One region of the Mesorhizobium sp. URHB0026 genome, then DNA from elsewhere that is predicted to be linked to it. Evidence: predicted binding sites of a transcription regulator. Region 1 holds the regulator's gene; the other holds the start of a gene.

Region 1 (7,367 bases):
CGCCGATCAAAAGCCCGAGCGCCAGACCGATGACCAGTGCCAGGACCCAGATCCATGGGTTGCCGAGTTCAAGTCCCACGAAGCGAACCAGGAAATGCACCTGGGCAAAGCCCATGACCATGCCGATCAGGCCCTCGGCGGAACCGACGGACAGATCGATGTTGCGCATGACGATGACCAGGACCATGCCGCAGGCCATGATGGCGACCGCGGACGTCTGCACCGACAGGTTCCACAGATTGCGTGGCGTGAGGAACGTGCGGCTGTCGAAATCGAGCGGATCGACGCCAAGACGCAGGCTCGAAATCACATGCAGCGCGACCCAGATCAACAGCAGCGCGCCGATCATGCCAAGCATACGGGTATCGATCTCGGTCGCCTTGAGGAACCGGGCGACCGCGCCGAGTTCCGACGCACGCGCCGTATCGGCCCGCGAGGTTGAGGTCGTGTCGGTCATGATGTCCTCCCAGCGGCTTGCCGTCTGACGCGGAGCCGGACCAGAGCCCAGAAGTTAGCGAAACACAAATCTCGTTGAGAAAACGCCGCGACTCATGAGCCGCGGCGCTTCCGACTTTTCAGGCGATCAAGCTTAGTTGCAGGCCGCGACGCTGCCGGCGGCGACACCCGTGCAGACTTCGTCCTTCTTGATCCAGCCGGCGTCGATGACGAGGTTGAGATTGTCCTTGGTGATGGCCACCGGGGTCAGGAACAGCGACTTGACGGTGTTGCCGCCAGGCGTCGTGAAGTCCTTCACGCCGGCGATGTCGGTCATCTTCTTGCCGTCGGCGAGTTGCGAGGCGATCTCGGCGGCGTTCTTGCCGAGTTCGCGCGCGTCCTTCCACACCGACACGGTCTGGGTGCCGAGCGCGATGCGGTTGAGCGCGGCGTGGTCGCCGTCCTGGCCAGAGACCGGCACGGTGCCGGCGAGCCCCTGTGCCGTCAGCGCCGCGACCACGCCGCCGGCGGTGCCGTCATTGGCGGCGACCACGGCGTCGACCTTGTTGTCGTTGGCGGTGAGGAACTGTTCCATGTTCTTCTGGGCGTTGGCGGGTAGCCAGCCGTCCGTATAGGCTTCGCCGACATTCTTGATCTTGCCGCTGTCCATGGCTGCCTTCAGCACTTCCATCGAGCCCGAGAACAGGAAGTCGGCATTCGGATCGGCGCCCGAGCCCTTGATGAAGACGTAATTGCCCTCAGGCTTCGCCTTGAACACTTCGCGGGCCTGCATGCGGCCGACTTCCTTGTTGTCGAAGGTTAGGTAGAAGACGTCCTTGTTCTCGATCAGGCGGTCATAGCCGACGACCGGAATGCCCTCGTCGAGCGCTTTCTGTACCGCCGGGCCGATGGCCGACGCGTCCTGCGCCAGGATGATCAGTGAACTGGCGCCCTGCGAAATCAGGCTCTCGACATCGGTCAGCTGCTTGCCGGGATTGGACTGCGCATCGGCGGAAATGTACTTGTCGCCTGCGGCCTCGATGGCCTTCTTCATGGCCGCCTCGTCGGTCTTCCAGCGCTCTTCCTGGAAGTTCGACCACGACACGCCGATCACTTTGTCCTTCCCCTGAGCGACCGACGCGAGCGTCAGCGACATGGCGACACCCGCCAGAATGGCGACTGTGAATCTCTTCATGATATCCTCCCTGCGCCGCGTGTGGCGCGACCAAACTGGCCCCAAGGCCGGCACGAAGGCCCTATTTTTTCGAGCCTCGAAAAAATATTCGTCCATCGCCGGAACCCTGTCAACATCGATTCTGACGGATTTTGAGGTGCCGGAAGCCTTTTTTCGAGCCTCGCAATAAATAAATGACAGCCCCAGCCGCTTCTGCCAGTATTCGACCTGTTGCCGGAGGGTGTTCGGGGGGGCGTCAAGAACCGCGGCGACGGGGAGGGAAATCATGTCGGTCGGAATCCGCCACGACGATCTGCGCCGGCGCAATCGAGCAATGGTGATTGGAGCCGTGCGCCGGGGTGGCCAGCCCTCGCGCACCGAGATCGCCGCCACCACCGCCCTCAGCCACTCGACTATATCGGCGATATCAGCCGACCTGATCGGCGAAGGTATCCTGAGCGAAGGCAAGCCGAACGAGGCCGGCTCACTGAAACGCGGCCGGCCGCAGGTTGGCCTTGGCCTCAACCCCGAGGCCGCGGCGGTCATGACCGTGGTGCTGTCGCTGAATTTCCTCTCCGTCGCCGTCATCGACTACGCCGGCCAGGTGATATCGGAGGAGCAGCGCCGGCTGGACACGCTGACCATGTCGCGCGAGGCGCTGATCGGCGAATGCGTGGCCATCGTCCGGCGCCGCCTCGAGGATCCCGACCTCGACGTCGCCAGCATCGCCCGCATCGCGCTGGCGATCCAGGGCATCACCGACACCGAGGCGCGCGCCATGCTGTGGTCGCCGATCACGCCCCAGACGGACATTGCCTTCGCCGATATACTCGAAGCCGAATTCGGCATCCCCGCCACCATGGAGAACGACTGCAACATGATGGCGGTGGCGCTGCGCTGGCGCGACCCCGAGCGCTACCGCGACGACTTCATCGCCATCCTGCTCTCGCACGGCATCGGCATGGGCCTGGTGCTGAAGGGCGAGCTGTTCACAGGCACCCATTCCTCGGGCGGCGAGTTCGGCCACATGATCCATCGCCCGGGCGGCGCGCTCTGCCGCTGCGGGCGGCGCGGCTGCGTCGAGGCCTATGCCGGCAACTATGCCATCTGGCGCAATGCAGGACAGATGGGTGAGGACGCCAAACCGGTCGACGTCAGCGACGCCGACATGCGTGCATTGGCGGCCACGGCGCGCGAAAGAGACGGACCGGAACGCGAGGCCTATCGCAAGGCCGGGGAGGCGCTGGGCTATGGGCTTGGCAGCCTGTTCGCGCTGATCGATCCGGCGCCCGTTGCGATGGTCGGCGTCAGCGCCGCCGCCTTCGATCTGATCGAGCCGGCCTTGCGCGAGGCCATCGCCCAGACCGCCGGCGGCCAGCATTCGACGTCGATTTCCTTCGATACAGAGCCGAACGAATTGCCGCTGATCCGCGAGGGCTGCGCCATGCGCGCGCTCACCTTCGTCGACCAGGAGATCTTCGCGCCGGGCGTGCAGGTGAGATCCGGCAAGAACGTGGCCTGATCTCAATCCTCGCGGATCGCGTAGCCTGCGCCACGGATGGTGCGTATCACATCGGGCATGCGGCCATTGTTTACCGCCTTGCGCAGGCGGCCGACATGCACATCCACGGTGCGCTCGTCGATGTAGATCGTCTCGCCCCAGACATTGTCGAGCAACTGGCTGCGCGAGAATACGCGGCCGGGATGGCGCATCATGAACTCGAGCAGGCGGAACTCGGTCGGTCCGAGCCGGATCTCGCTCTTCTTGCGATAGACCCGGTGCGATTCGCGGTCGAGCACGATGTCGCCGACCTTGAGCACGCTGGACAACACTTCCGGCTTGGCGCGGCGCAGCAGTGCCTTGACCCGGGCCATGAATTCCGGCGTCGAGAACGGCTTGACCAGATAGTCGTCGGCGCCGGTCGAGAGGCCGCGCACGCGGTCGCTCTCCTCGCCGCGCGCCGTCAGCATGATGATCGGCAACCGCTCCGTCTCGGGCCGCATACGCAGGCGCCGACAGAGTTCGATGCCGGAAACCGCCGGCACCATCCAGTCGAGCACCAGGAGGTCGGGCACGTTTTCCTGGAGGCGGATCTCGGCTTCGTCGCCGCGTGTCACCACCTCGACCTGGTAACCCTCGGACTCCAGATTGTAGCGGAGGAGCACGCCCAGCGGCTCCTCGTCCTCCACCACCATGATGCGTGGCGCGATCATCGATTGATCATCCCTGCCGTCAAGCCGCCGGCACCGACATCGCCGTCTCGTCCTGCTTCGGACGGTTGGCGGGCAGTTGCGTGCCGGTCAGCACATAATACGCATTCTCGGCAATGTTGGTCACATGGTCGCCGATGCGTTCGAGATTCTTGGCGCAGAACAAAAGATGCGTGCAAGCCGTGATGTTGCGGGGATCCTCCATCATGTAGGTCAGGAGTTCGCGGAAGACCGAAGTGTATTTGACATCGATGCGTTCGTCGTCATTCCTGAGCTTGGCGAGGGCGGCGGCATCGCCGGCCGCATATTCCTCGACCACGCCCTGCACCTGGATCAGCACCAGCTGCGCCATGGAGTCTATGGAATGCGACAGGTCGCGCGGCGTGGCGGTGAGGCCGACGGAGCCGACGCGCTTGGCGATGTTCTTGGCAAGGTCGCCGATGCGTTCGAGATCGCCCGCCATGCGGATCGAGCCGACCACATGACGCAGATCGTCGGCCATCGGCTGGCGCTTGGCGATCAGGGTGATGGCGCGATCATCGAGTTCGCGCTGGCGCGCGTCCATAATGGCGTCGTCGGAGACGACGCGCTGTGCCAGCGCGTTGTCGGAATTCAGCAGCGCCTTGGTGGCGCCGCCGACCATGATGCCGGCGAGATCGCCCATGTCGCTGATCAGCCTGCTGATCTGTCCGAGATCCTCGTCGAAGGCTGCGACTGTGTGTTCGGCCATGATCCTGGTCCTCGTATGCGTGAGATCAGCCGAAGCGGCCGGTGATATAGTCCTGCGTGCGCTTCTCGCGAGGCGACGTGAAGATCTTCTCGGTCTTGTCGAATTCGACCAGCTCGCCCAGATACATGAAAGCCGTCTGCTTCGAGACGCGCGCGGCCTGCTGCATGTTGTGGGTGACGATGACGATTGTGTAGTCGGCTTGCAACTCGTCGATCAATTCCTCGATCTTCGCGGTCGACAATGGGTCGAGCGCCGACGCCGGCTCATCGAGCAGGATGACCTCCGGCTTCACCGCCACCGTGCGGGCGATGCAAAGCCGCTGCTGCTGGCCGCCGGACAGGCTGAGGCCGCTGGCATTGAGCTTGTCCTTGACCTCGTTCCAGAGCGCGGCGCGTTTCAACGCCTGCTCGACACGGCCGTCCATTTCGGCCTTGCCGATCTTCTCATAGAGCCGGACGCCGAAGGCGATGTTCTCATAGATCGACATCGGGAACGGCGTCGGCTTCTGGAACACCATGCCGATCTTGGTGCGCAACAGGTTGAGGTCCTGCGAGCGGTCGAGAACGTTCTGGCCGTCGAGCAGCACCTGACCCTCGGCGGTCTGCTTGGGGTAGAGCTCGTAGATGCGGTTGAAGACGCGCAGCAGCGTCGACTTTCCGCAACCCGACGGTCCGATGAAGGCAGTCACGCTGCGCTCGGGCAGCGACAAGGTGATGTCCTTCAGCGCCTTCGACTGGCCGTAGTAGAAATTGAGGTTCTTGACCTCGATCTTCGCCTTGGCGGCTGCCTCGGCGGCAATCGTCATGTCTGGAGACAACATCTGGCTCATTTGTCCTCTCTGCGTCCGGTCAGGCTGCGCGCGAAGATGCTGAGCGCGAGAACCGTCAATGTGATTATGAGTGCGCCGGTCCAGGCCAGTTGCTGCCATTCTTCGTAGGGGCTGAGAGCGAACTGGAAGATGGTGACCGGCAGGCTGGCCATCGGCGCGTTGAGGTTGCTCGACCAGAACTGGTTGTTCAGCGCCGTGAAAAGAAGTGGCGCGGTCTCGCCGGAGATGCGGGCGATCGACAGCAATATGCCGGTGACGATGCCGGACAGTGCCGCGCGGTAAGCGACCGACTTGATGACCACCCAGCGCGGCGCGCCGATCGCGGTGCCGGCTTCGCGCAAGGCGTTCGGCACCAGGTTGAGCATGTCCTCGGTGGTGCGCACGACCACGGGGATGACCAGGATAGCCAGCGCGACGGCGCCGGCGATGGCCGAGAAATGCCCCATCGGCCGCACCATCAATTCGTAGACGAAAAGGCCGATGATGATCGACGGCGCCGACAGCAGGATGTCGTTGATGAACCGCACCACGGTGGTGAGCTTGGAGAAACGGCCATATTCGGCCATGTAGGTGCCGGCGAGGACACCGATCGGCGTGCCGACGATGACGGCGATGACGGTCATCACCACGCTGCCATAGATGGCGTTGAGCAGGCCGCCCGCATCGCCGGGGGGCGGCGTCATCCGCGTGAAGACGTCAAGGGACAGCCCGGCGGCGCCTTTGTAGACCAGTGCGCCGAGGATCAGTGCCAGCCAGGCAAGCCCGATGCCCGCGGCGACGACGCACAGCGTCATCATCACCGAGTTTCTGGTCTTGCGGCGGCTGTGAAGCGACGAGGCTGTCGACATCGGTCAGGCTCCGGTGCGGGCGTCGATGCGCATCAGCATGTAGCGTGCGATGGCAAGGATGAGGAAGGTGATGACGAACAGGATCAGGCCGAGCGCCACCAGCGACGACGTGTAGAGATCGCCGACGGCTTCGGTGAATTCATTGGCGATGGTCGCGGAGATTGTCGTTGCCGGCGCGAACAGCGAGGTAGAGATGCGATGCGCGTTTCCGATGACGAAGGTTACCGCCATGGTTTCGCCAAGCGCGCGGCCGAGGCCGAGCATGACGCCGCCCATGATGCCGATGCGGGTGTAGGGGATGACGACGCGGCGCGTCACTTCCCAGGTCGTGCAGCCAATGCCGTAGGCGGACTCCTTCAGCACCGGCGGCACCGTGTCGAACACGTCCTTGGTGATCGAGGTGATGAAGGGCAGCACCATGATGGCGAGGATCAGCGACGAGGTCAGCAGGCCGATGCCGTAGGGCGGGCCGGCAAACAGACTGCTAAGGCCGGGAATGCCATGGAACACGCTGATGATGAATGGTTGCACTGTCGTCTGCAGGAACGGTGCCAACACGAACAGGCCCCAGATGCCGTAGATGATCGAAGGGATGCCGGCGAGCAGTTCCACCGCCATGCCGATCGGGCGCCGGAGCGGACGCGGGCAAAGCTCGGTGAGAAAAATGGCGATGCCGATGCCGAGCGGCACGGCGATCAGGATGGCGATGGCCGAGGTTACGATGGTGCCATAAATGGGCGCCAGGGCGCCGAATTTCTCGGTGACGGGGTTCCAGCTCTCGGTGGTCAGAAAGGAGAAGCCGAAGGTCGACAGGGCCTGCCAGGAACCGGCGAACAATGAGATGGCGACGCCGCCGAGCAGCACCAACACGAGAATGGCGGCGGCGCGGGTCAGCCCATGGAAGATCGAATCGGTCAACGCGAACCGTCTGACGGTGGCGTCACGTGAACCTCGAACGGCTGGCAAGGCTTCCTGGGCAGCGCTCATGTCAAGCTCGGCTCTTTGTGTTGATTGAAAAGGAGCGCCGCGGGGCGGCGCTCCTCCAGAGAGATGTTACTCGCCGGCGTAGACGGGCTTGCCGTCGGCCTGGATGTCGGCCTTCCACGAAGCCTTGATCAGGTCGACGACGCTGTCGGGGAT
Region 2 (7,367 bases), 2.6 Mb from region 1:
CAACGCCACCGGGCCATGGGCATGCCAGGCAAGCCGGTTGAGCGCGCCGCGACGGATGACCTTGGCGATGCGCGACCGCCGCAGGTTCTCCCAGATGATGAGGCTTTGCGTCAGGTCGCCGGGGATGTCGGCGACGAGGTTGGCCAGCGTCGCGGCGTCCTCGATCGCCATGGCAGCACCTTGCGCCGCGAACGGCGTCATCGCGTGCGCGGCGTCGCCGATCAGCGCGATGCCTTCCGGCACAGTCCAGCGTCGCTGCTCGACCGTGTGGATGGGGAAGGCGGTCCACGGGCCAGCGAATTCCACTAATTGCGCCAGCGCCGGCGCGGTGCGGCGCATGGCGCCCGAAAGGATGGCGGGGTCGGCACTGCGTGACCACCCCTCGGCGATGCGCTCGCCCCGGGTGAAGGCGGCAAGGTTGAAGGCGCTACCCCTGCTGACGGGGTAGGCGACCATGTGGAATCCCGGGTGCAGGAAGGTGGTGACGCAGTCGGTGGCGCCGATCGCGGCGAAGGCTCGCCCCGCCTCGTTGTCCGCGCTCACCGTCGCCCGCCAGGCCAGTTCGCCGGAGAAATGGCTGTTCGCGAAGCCGGCTCCGCTGCCTGGACTGGCAAACCTCCGCACCGCTGACCAGACGCCATCGGCGCCGACCAGCAGAGATCCTTGGATATCGATGACCTTGCGGCCGACCCCGTCTGTCCTGGTGATAACGAGTGAACCGGAGGCCACGCTGCTGACCTGCGCACCGGTGGTGAGATGGATGTCGGGCAGTTGCGCAACGCGCCCCATCAGGGCGTCTTGCAGATCCGCCCGGTGCGCCAGGAGATAGGGCGCACCCCAGCGTTCCTCGCCGGCTCCGCCAAGCGGCACGCGTGCCAGTTGGCGCAGGCTCGCGGCGTCCTTCAGCACCACGGCTTCCGGCCGGACGGCATTGGCAAGAAGCGTGTCGAGCACGCCAAGCTGGCGCAGTATGCGCGTCGCGTTAGGAGAGAGCTGGATGCCGGCGCCCGCCGCTTCAAGGCGCTGCGCCTGTTCGAACACCCTCACGGAATAGCCGCGTTCGGCAAAGGCAATCGCTGCTGTCAGCCCGGCGATGCCAGCCCCGGCGATCACGACCTGCCGGGACTGCGTCTCGCTCATGATCGGAAGGTCAGGCGGCCTGGTCGATGTAGAGACAGCCCGCCGGCAGCGTTTCGGTCGCCTTCAGCTTCGGCGAATAGCGATAGAGGGTCGAGCAGTAAGGGCAGACTTTCTCATTGTCGTCGCCCATGTCGAGAAAAACATGCGGATGGTCGAAAGGCGGGTTGGCGCCCGTGCACATGAATTCCTTGACCCCGATGTCGATCGCCGGGTGGCCCGCATCGTTCTGGAAATGGGGAATGGAACCGCCTGCCATCGTCGTCTCCTTAACGCAGTCGCTCTGCATCTGGATCATATCAAGTCTGTTTGCAAGTTCGATGAAATCAAACTGTCGCAAAAGCCTGTCAGAGAACTGTCGCAAAAGCCTGCCACAGGATAAGTTAAGCCGGTTAACCGGCTGAGGCGGGCGGAAGAGCAGGAATCATGAACGAACTGAAGCCGGTACAGAGCGAATTCAACAATGTCGCGGCAGCGAGCCCGGAAGGCAATCCGGACCGCTTCGTCAATCGCGAATTCTCCTGGCTGCAGTTCAATCGCCGCGTTCTCGAGGAATCGCTGAACACCCATCACCCGCTGCTGGAGCGCGTCCGCTTCCTGTCGATCTCGGCCGCCAATCTCGACGAATTCTTCATGGTGCGCGTCGCCGGCCTTGCCGGCCAGGTGCGCGAAGGCATCGTGCTGAAGAGCCCGGACGGACGCACTCCCGAACAGCAGCTCGAACAATTGCTGCGTGAGGTCGAGCGGCTGCAGGAGGACCAGCAGAAGAGCCTGTCGGCCCTCACGGTGCTGCTCAACAAGGAAGGCATCGAAACCATCACCCGCGACGCGCTGACCAAGGACGAGAAGGTCTGGCTGGAAGACCATTTCCAGGAGCAGGTGTTTCCCGTGCTGACCCCGCTCTCGATCGACCCGGCGCATCCGTTCCCGTTCATTCCCAATCTCGGCTTCTCGATGGCGTTGCAGCTTCGCCATCGCAAGAATGGCGAGGAGATGAGCGCGCTCTTGCGCCTGCCGGTGGCGCTGAAGCGCTTCATCCGCCTGCCGGACCGCAAGCACCATGTCCGCTTCATCCCGCTGGAGGAGGCGGTCGGCCTTTACATCGGCAAGCTCTTCCCCGGCTACGAGGTCAAGGGTTCCGGCACGTTCCGCATCATTCGTGACAGCGACATCGAGGTCGAAGAGGAATCGGAAGATCTCGTGCGTCTGTTCGAAACGGCGCTGAAGCGCCGCCGCCGCGGTTCGGTCATCCGAATCGAATTCGACAAGCTGATGCCCGGGGAATTGCGCGATTTTGTCGCCGGCGAGCTTGGCGTCTCGTCGAGCCGCATCAGTGTGCTCACCGGGCCGCTGGCGCTCAGCCAGATCTCCGAGATCGTCTCCGTTCCCCGCGACGACCTGAAATTCATCCCCTACAACCCACGTTTTCCCGAGCGTATCCGCGAGCATGGCGGCGACTGTTTCGCCGCCATTCGCGAGAAGGACATCGTCGTCCATCACCCCTATGAGTCGTTCGACGTGGTGGTGCAGTTCCTGCGCCAGGCAATGGCCGATCCCGAAGTGGTGGCGATCAAGCAGACGCTCTATCGCACCTCCAACGACAGCCCGATCGTGCGTGCTCTGGTTGATGCGGCCGAAGCCGGCAAGTCGGTGACGGCGCTGGTCGAGCTCAAGGCGCGTTTCGACGAGGAGGCCAACATCCGCTGGGCGCGCGATCTCGAACGTGCCGGCGTCCAGGTCGTGTTCGGGTTCCTCGAACTCAAGACCCACGCCAAGATGTCGCTGGTGGTGCGGCGCGAGGACGGCAAGCTGCGCAATTACGTCCATCTCGGCACCGGCAACTACCACCCGGTCACCGCGCGCATCTACACCGACCTGTCCTTCTTCACCACCGACCCGACGATCGCCCGCGATGTCGCCCAATTGTTCAATTTCATCACCGGCTATGCCGAGCCGACCGCCGAGATGCGGCTGGCGATCTCGCCGTTCACGCTGAGGAACCGCATCCTCCAGCACATTTCGGACGAGGTCACCCATGCGTTGGAGGGACGGCCGGCGCGTATCTGGATGAAGATGAACGCGCTCGTCGATCCCATCATCATCGATGCGCTCTACGATGCAAGCCGCGCCGGAGTGGAGATCGACCTCGTCGTGCGCGGCATCTGCTGCCTGCGGCCGCAGGTGCCGGGCCTGTCGGAAAACATCAGGGTCAAGTCGATCGTCGGCCGGTTCCTCGAGCACAGCCGCATCTACTGCTTCGGCAACGGCCACGGCCTCCCGTCGGACGAGGCGATCGTCTACATCTCCTCGGCCGACCTCATGCCGCGCAATCTCGACCGCCGCGTCGAGACCATGGTGCCGATCACCAATCCAACTGTGCATGAACAGATTCTGGGCCAGATCATGCTGGGCAACATCATGGACAATCAGCAAAGTTTCGACGTATTGGCTGATGGAACCTCCCGGCGCGTGGTGCTGGAGGAGGGCGAGGAACAGTTCAACGCGCAGGAATATTTCATGACCAATCCGAGCCTGTCGGGACGGGGTGACGCGCTGAAATCGCATGCGCCCAAGCGAATAGCCCAGTTCAAGCGCCGCAAGAAGAACGCCACCACCTGATGCTGTCCAATTCCCAGGGCCGGCTGCAGGACCGCCGACCGCTGTCCATCATCGACATCGGCTCCAATTCGATCCGTCTCGTCGTCTATGAGGGGCTGGCGCGCTCGCCGACCATGCTGTTCAACGAAAAGATGCTGGCCGGCCTCGGCCGCGGCATCGTGTCGACGGGGAAGCTAGACCCGGAGGGGGTGGCGCGCTCGATGGAGGAGTTTCGCCGTTTCCGCGCGCTCTCCGACCAGGCTGGCGCCGAACACATGTACGTGCTGGCAACCGCCGCCGCCCGCGAGGCGATCAACGGTCCTGATTTCATCCATCGCGCCGAGGATGTGCTCAAGACCGAAATCCGTGTGCTCTCCGGCCGCCAGGAAGCGCATTATTCCGCGCTCGGCGTCATCTCCGGCTTCCACCCGGCCAACGGCATTGCCGGCGACCTTGGCGGCGGCAGCCTCGAACTCATAGACATTGATGGCGAGGCGATCGGCGACGGTATCACGCTGCCGCTCGGCGGCCTGCGCCTGCAGGACATGGCGAAGAACTCGCTCGTCCAGGCACAGAAGATCGCGCGCCAGGAACTGGCCCGGGCCAAGCTCTTGAAGGGCGGACAAGGCAGGACTTTCTACGCTGTTGGCGGCACTTGGCGAAACCTCGCCAGGCTGCATATGGAGATGAACAACTACCCGCTCGGCGTCATGCACCACTACGAAATATCGGCCGAGAGCGCTCAGAACTTCCTCAAGCAGGTGACCAGGGGCGAAGTCGAAAAGGTGAGGGGTATCGAGGGTGTCTCCAAGAACCGCCGCTCGCTGCTGCCCTATGGCGCTCTCGTGCTGCAGGAGATCATGACGGCGATGCAGCCGTCCAGGATCATCGTTTCGGCGCAAGGCGTGCGTGAGGGTTTCCTCTATTCGCTCCTCGATGCGGCCGAGCAGAAGGCCGATCCGCTGATCTCGGCCGCCGAGGAGCTTGCGCTTCTGCGCTCGCGTTCGGTCCATCACGCGCATGACCTGGTCGAATGGACCGGCAAGGCTTTCAAGGCGTTCGGCATCGACGAGACGGAAGACGAAGCGCGCTATCGCCATGCCGCCTGCCTGCTCGCCGATATCGGCTGGCGCGCTCATCCGGAATATCGCGGCAAGCAGTCGCTCAACATCATCGCGCATGCCTCGTTCATCGGTGTCGATCACCCCGGCCGCGCCTACCTGGCGCTGACCAACGCCTACCGTCATGATGGCGTCTTCAATGAATTGGTGGCGCCCGAAATCAAGGCGCTGGCGCCGCCGCGCCTGCTGGAGCGCGCCCGCGTGCTGGCAGCGATGATGCGCGTCGTCTATCTGCTGACGGCAGCCATGCCCGGCATCATGCCGAGGCTGAAATGGGAAAGCCGCCCGAACGGCGCGCTGGCGCTAGTACTACCGGCTTCGCTCTCCAACCTGTACGGCGAGCGCCCGGCCGGCCGGCTGGCGCAACTGGCGCGCATCACCAACCGCCGTCTGGTGCTGGCGGTCGAGGGAGGGCAGAGCGTGTCGGCGAAATAGTCAAGTCGCGTCGGCGCCGATGCCGAAGCCGCGACTGTCGGCCGACCATGCGCCGGCGCCGGCCATGGCAAGCGCGAGGAAACCACCCGATATCGCGATATCCTTCATCAGCATCTGCTGGTGCAGGAAGGCGAGCGTCGCATCCTCGGCGCCTTGGCCGAAATGGCCGATATAGCCGGCCGCGATGCAGAAGCCGGCAAGCAGGAGTGCCACGATCCGCGTCTGCAAACCAACGAGGATCAGCAGCCCCGCGATCAACTCGAAAAGGCCAGTGCCCCAGGCGGCGAGCGCCGGCAGCGGCAGGCCGAGACTGGCGAAATAGCTGGTGGTGCCGGCAATGTTGGCGAGCACCTGGAAGCCGGACGGCACGAACAGCACGGCAAACAACAGCCGCGAAACCAGAAGCAATGCACTGCGACCCATGGCTCCCTCCCTTGCCGGCACGGTCGCCGGCGCCGTTGCAATCTAATGCATGTTGCCCGGGAGTGTCCTCGGTTCCGGGACAATGACATGCATAAAATCACAAGCTTACAGCAGGGTGGGCGAATTGCCGCGACATGCTGTAGGCCTGTGATCCCATAACGAAAAAGCGGCGCGGAAAATTCCGCGCCGCTCATTTCAGGTCCTTGGAGGAAAACCTCAGCCGCGCTTGGCGTCGATCGAATATGCGCCGGCACCCGAGGAGGCCAGCAGCAGGAAACCGCCGGTGATGGCGACATTCTTGAGGAACTGGATCATCTGCATCTGGTCGGCCCAGCCGGTGTGGGCGACCAGCCCGGTCGCGATCGTGAAGATCGCGAGCACCCAGGCGGCGACCCTGGTCTGGAAACCGACGAGGACGGCAAGGCCGCCAAGCAGCTCGATCAATCCGACGATGACGGCCGTCGCCGTTGGTGCCGGCAGGCCGAGGCCGCCGAAATAGGCGGCGGTGCCGGAAATGGCTGTGAGCTTGCCGAATCCGGAAAGCAGAAAAATGACCGCGAGCAGGATACGGCCGATGAGGATGGTGACGGAGCTGTTCGACGCGGTGCCGCTGCCGGCGAAGGAGGTGTTTGTGGACATGGTGGCTCTCCGAAAGAGGTTGATGCCCCATCAGATAGACCATGCCGACTGTTCACCAAAGCCGCCTGTCCGGCGACACATTGTTCACAGGGCATACGTTTCTGTGAGCCGGTAAAAAACGGAAATTCGTGTCAATCGATGCGCTGGAGTGAGGACATTCTCCCGCCGAAAAATGCCTTCACCCCGGATGCGTCATGTCCTGCGGCCGCACCAGGCGGTCATAGTCGGCCTCGCTGACCAGTCCGGTTGCCAACGCTTCCTCGCGCAACGTCGTGCCTTTCTTGTGCGCGGTCTTGGCGATCTTGGCGGCGTTGTCGTAGCCGATGGTGGGCGCAAGCGCAGTCACCAGCATCAGCGAACGGTCGAGTGCCGCCTTGATGTTGTCCTCTCGCGCCTCGATGCCGACGACGCAATTGTCGGTGAAGGAGACCGAAGCGTCGGCGAGCAACTGCACCGACTGCAGGAAATTATAGGCCATTAGCGGATTGTAGACGTTGAGCTCGAAATGGCCCTGGCTGCCGGCGAAGGTCAGCGCCGCATTGTTGCCGAACACCTGCACGCAGACCTGCGTCATCGCCTCGCACTGGGTAGGATTGACCTTGCCCGGCATGATCGAGGAGCCCGGTTCGTTTTCCGGCAGCGACAATTCGCCGAGGCCCGAGCGCGGGCCGGAGCCGAGGAAACGGATGTCGTTGGCGATCTTGAACAGTGCCGCGGCCGCTGCGTTGATGGCACCGTGCGAGAACACCATGGAATCATGGGCGGCGAGCGCCTCGAACTTGTTCGGCGCGGTGACGAAGGCGACGCCGGTAATGGCGGCGATGCGATCGGCCACCCGCTCGGCGAAACCGACCGGCGCATTGAGGCCGGTGCCGACGGCGGTGCCGCCCTGCGCCAGTTCCTGCAAGCCGGGCAGCGTCTGCTCGATGCGCTTGATCGAGGAGGCGACCTGCGCCGCATAGCCGGAGAATTCCTGGCCCAGCGTCAGCGGCGTGGCATCCTGCGTGTGGGTGC

The links. Region 1 encodes PhoB, which activates phosphate uptake and scavenging genes when phosphate is short. Its sites were predicted from a motif close to TGTCATNNANCTGTCAT; they were not measured.
Region 2: ACVWWD_RS17895 (RNA degradosome polyphosphate kinase) is a predicted target of PhoB. The motif match lies at 1,483-1,499, and genes of this name have one in related genera.

Annotation. Positions count from the first base shown of each region.
Region 1 is NZ_JBSSCN010000001.1:1,024,652-1,032,018, forward strand. Features, by position in the region: gene ACVWWD_RS05145 (sugar ABC transporter permease) at 1-457, opposite strand, end outside; gene xylF (D-xylose ABC transporter substrate-binding protein) at 590-1,630, opposite strand; gene ACVWWD_RS05155 (ROK family protein) at 1,896-3,131, shown strand; gene phoB (phosphate regulon transcriptional regulator PhoB) at 3,134-3,823, opposite strand; gene phoU (phosphate signaling complex protein PhoU) at 3,843-4,550, opposite strand; gene pstB (phosphate ABC transporter ATP-binding protein PstB) at 4,576-5,379, opposite strand; gene pstA (phosphate ABC transporter permease PstA) at 5,376-6,227, opposite strand; gene pstC (phosphate ABC transporter permease subunit PstC) at 6,231-7,214, opposite strand; gene pstS (phosphate ABC transporter substrate-binding protein PstS) at 7,281-7,367, opposite strand, start outside.
Region 2 is NZ_JBSSCN010000001.1:3,660,587-3,667,953, forward strand. Features, by position in the region: gene ACVWWD_RS17885 (FAD-dependent monooxygenase) at 1-1,140, opposite strand, end outside; gene ACVWWD_RS17890 (zinc-finger domain-containing protein) at 1,151-1,396, opposite strand; gene ACVWWD_RS17895 (RNA degradosome polyphosphate kinase) at 1,564-3,756, shown strand; gene ppx (exopolyphosphatase) at 3,756-5,291, shown strand; gene ACVWWD_RS17905 (DoxX family protein) at 5,292-5,714, opposite strand; gene ACVWWD_RS17910 (DoxX family protein) at 5,931-6,353, opposite strand; gene fumC (class II fumarate hydratase) at 6,532-7,367, opposite strand, start outside.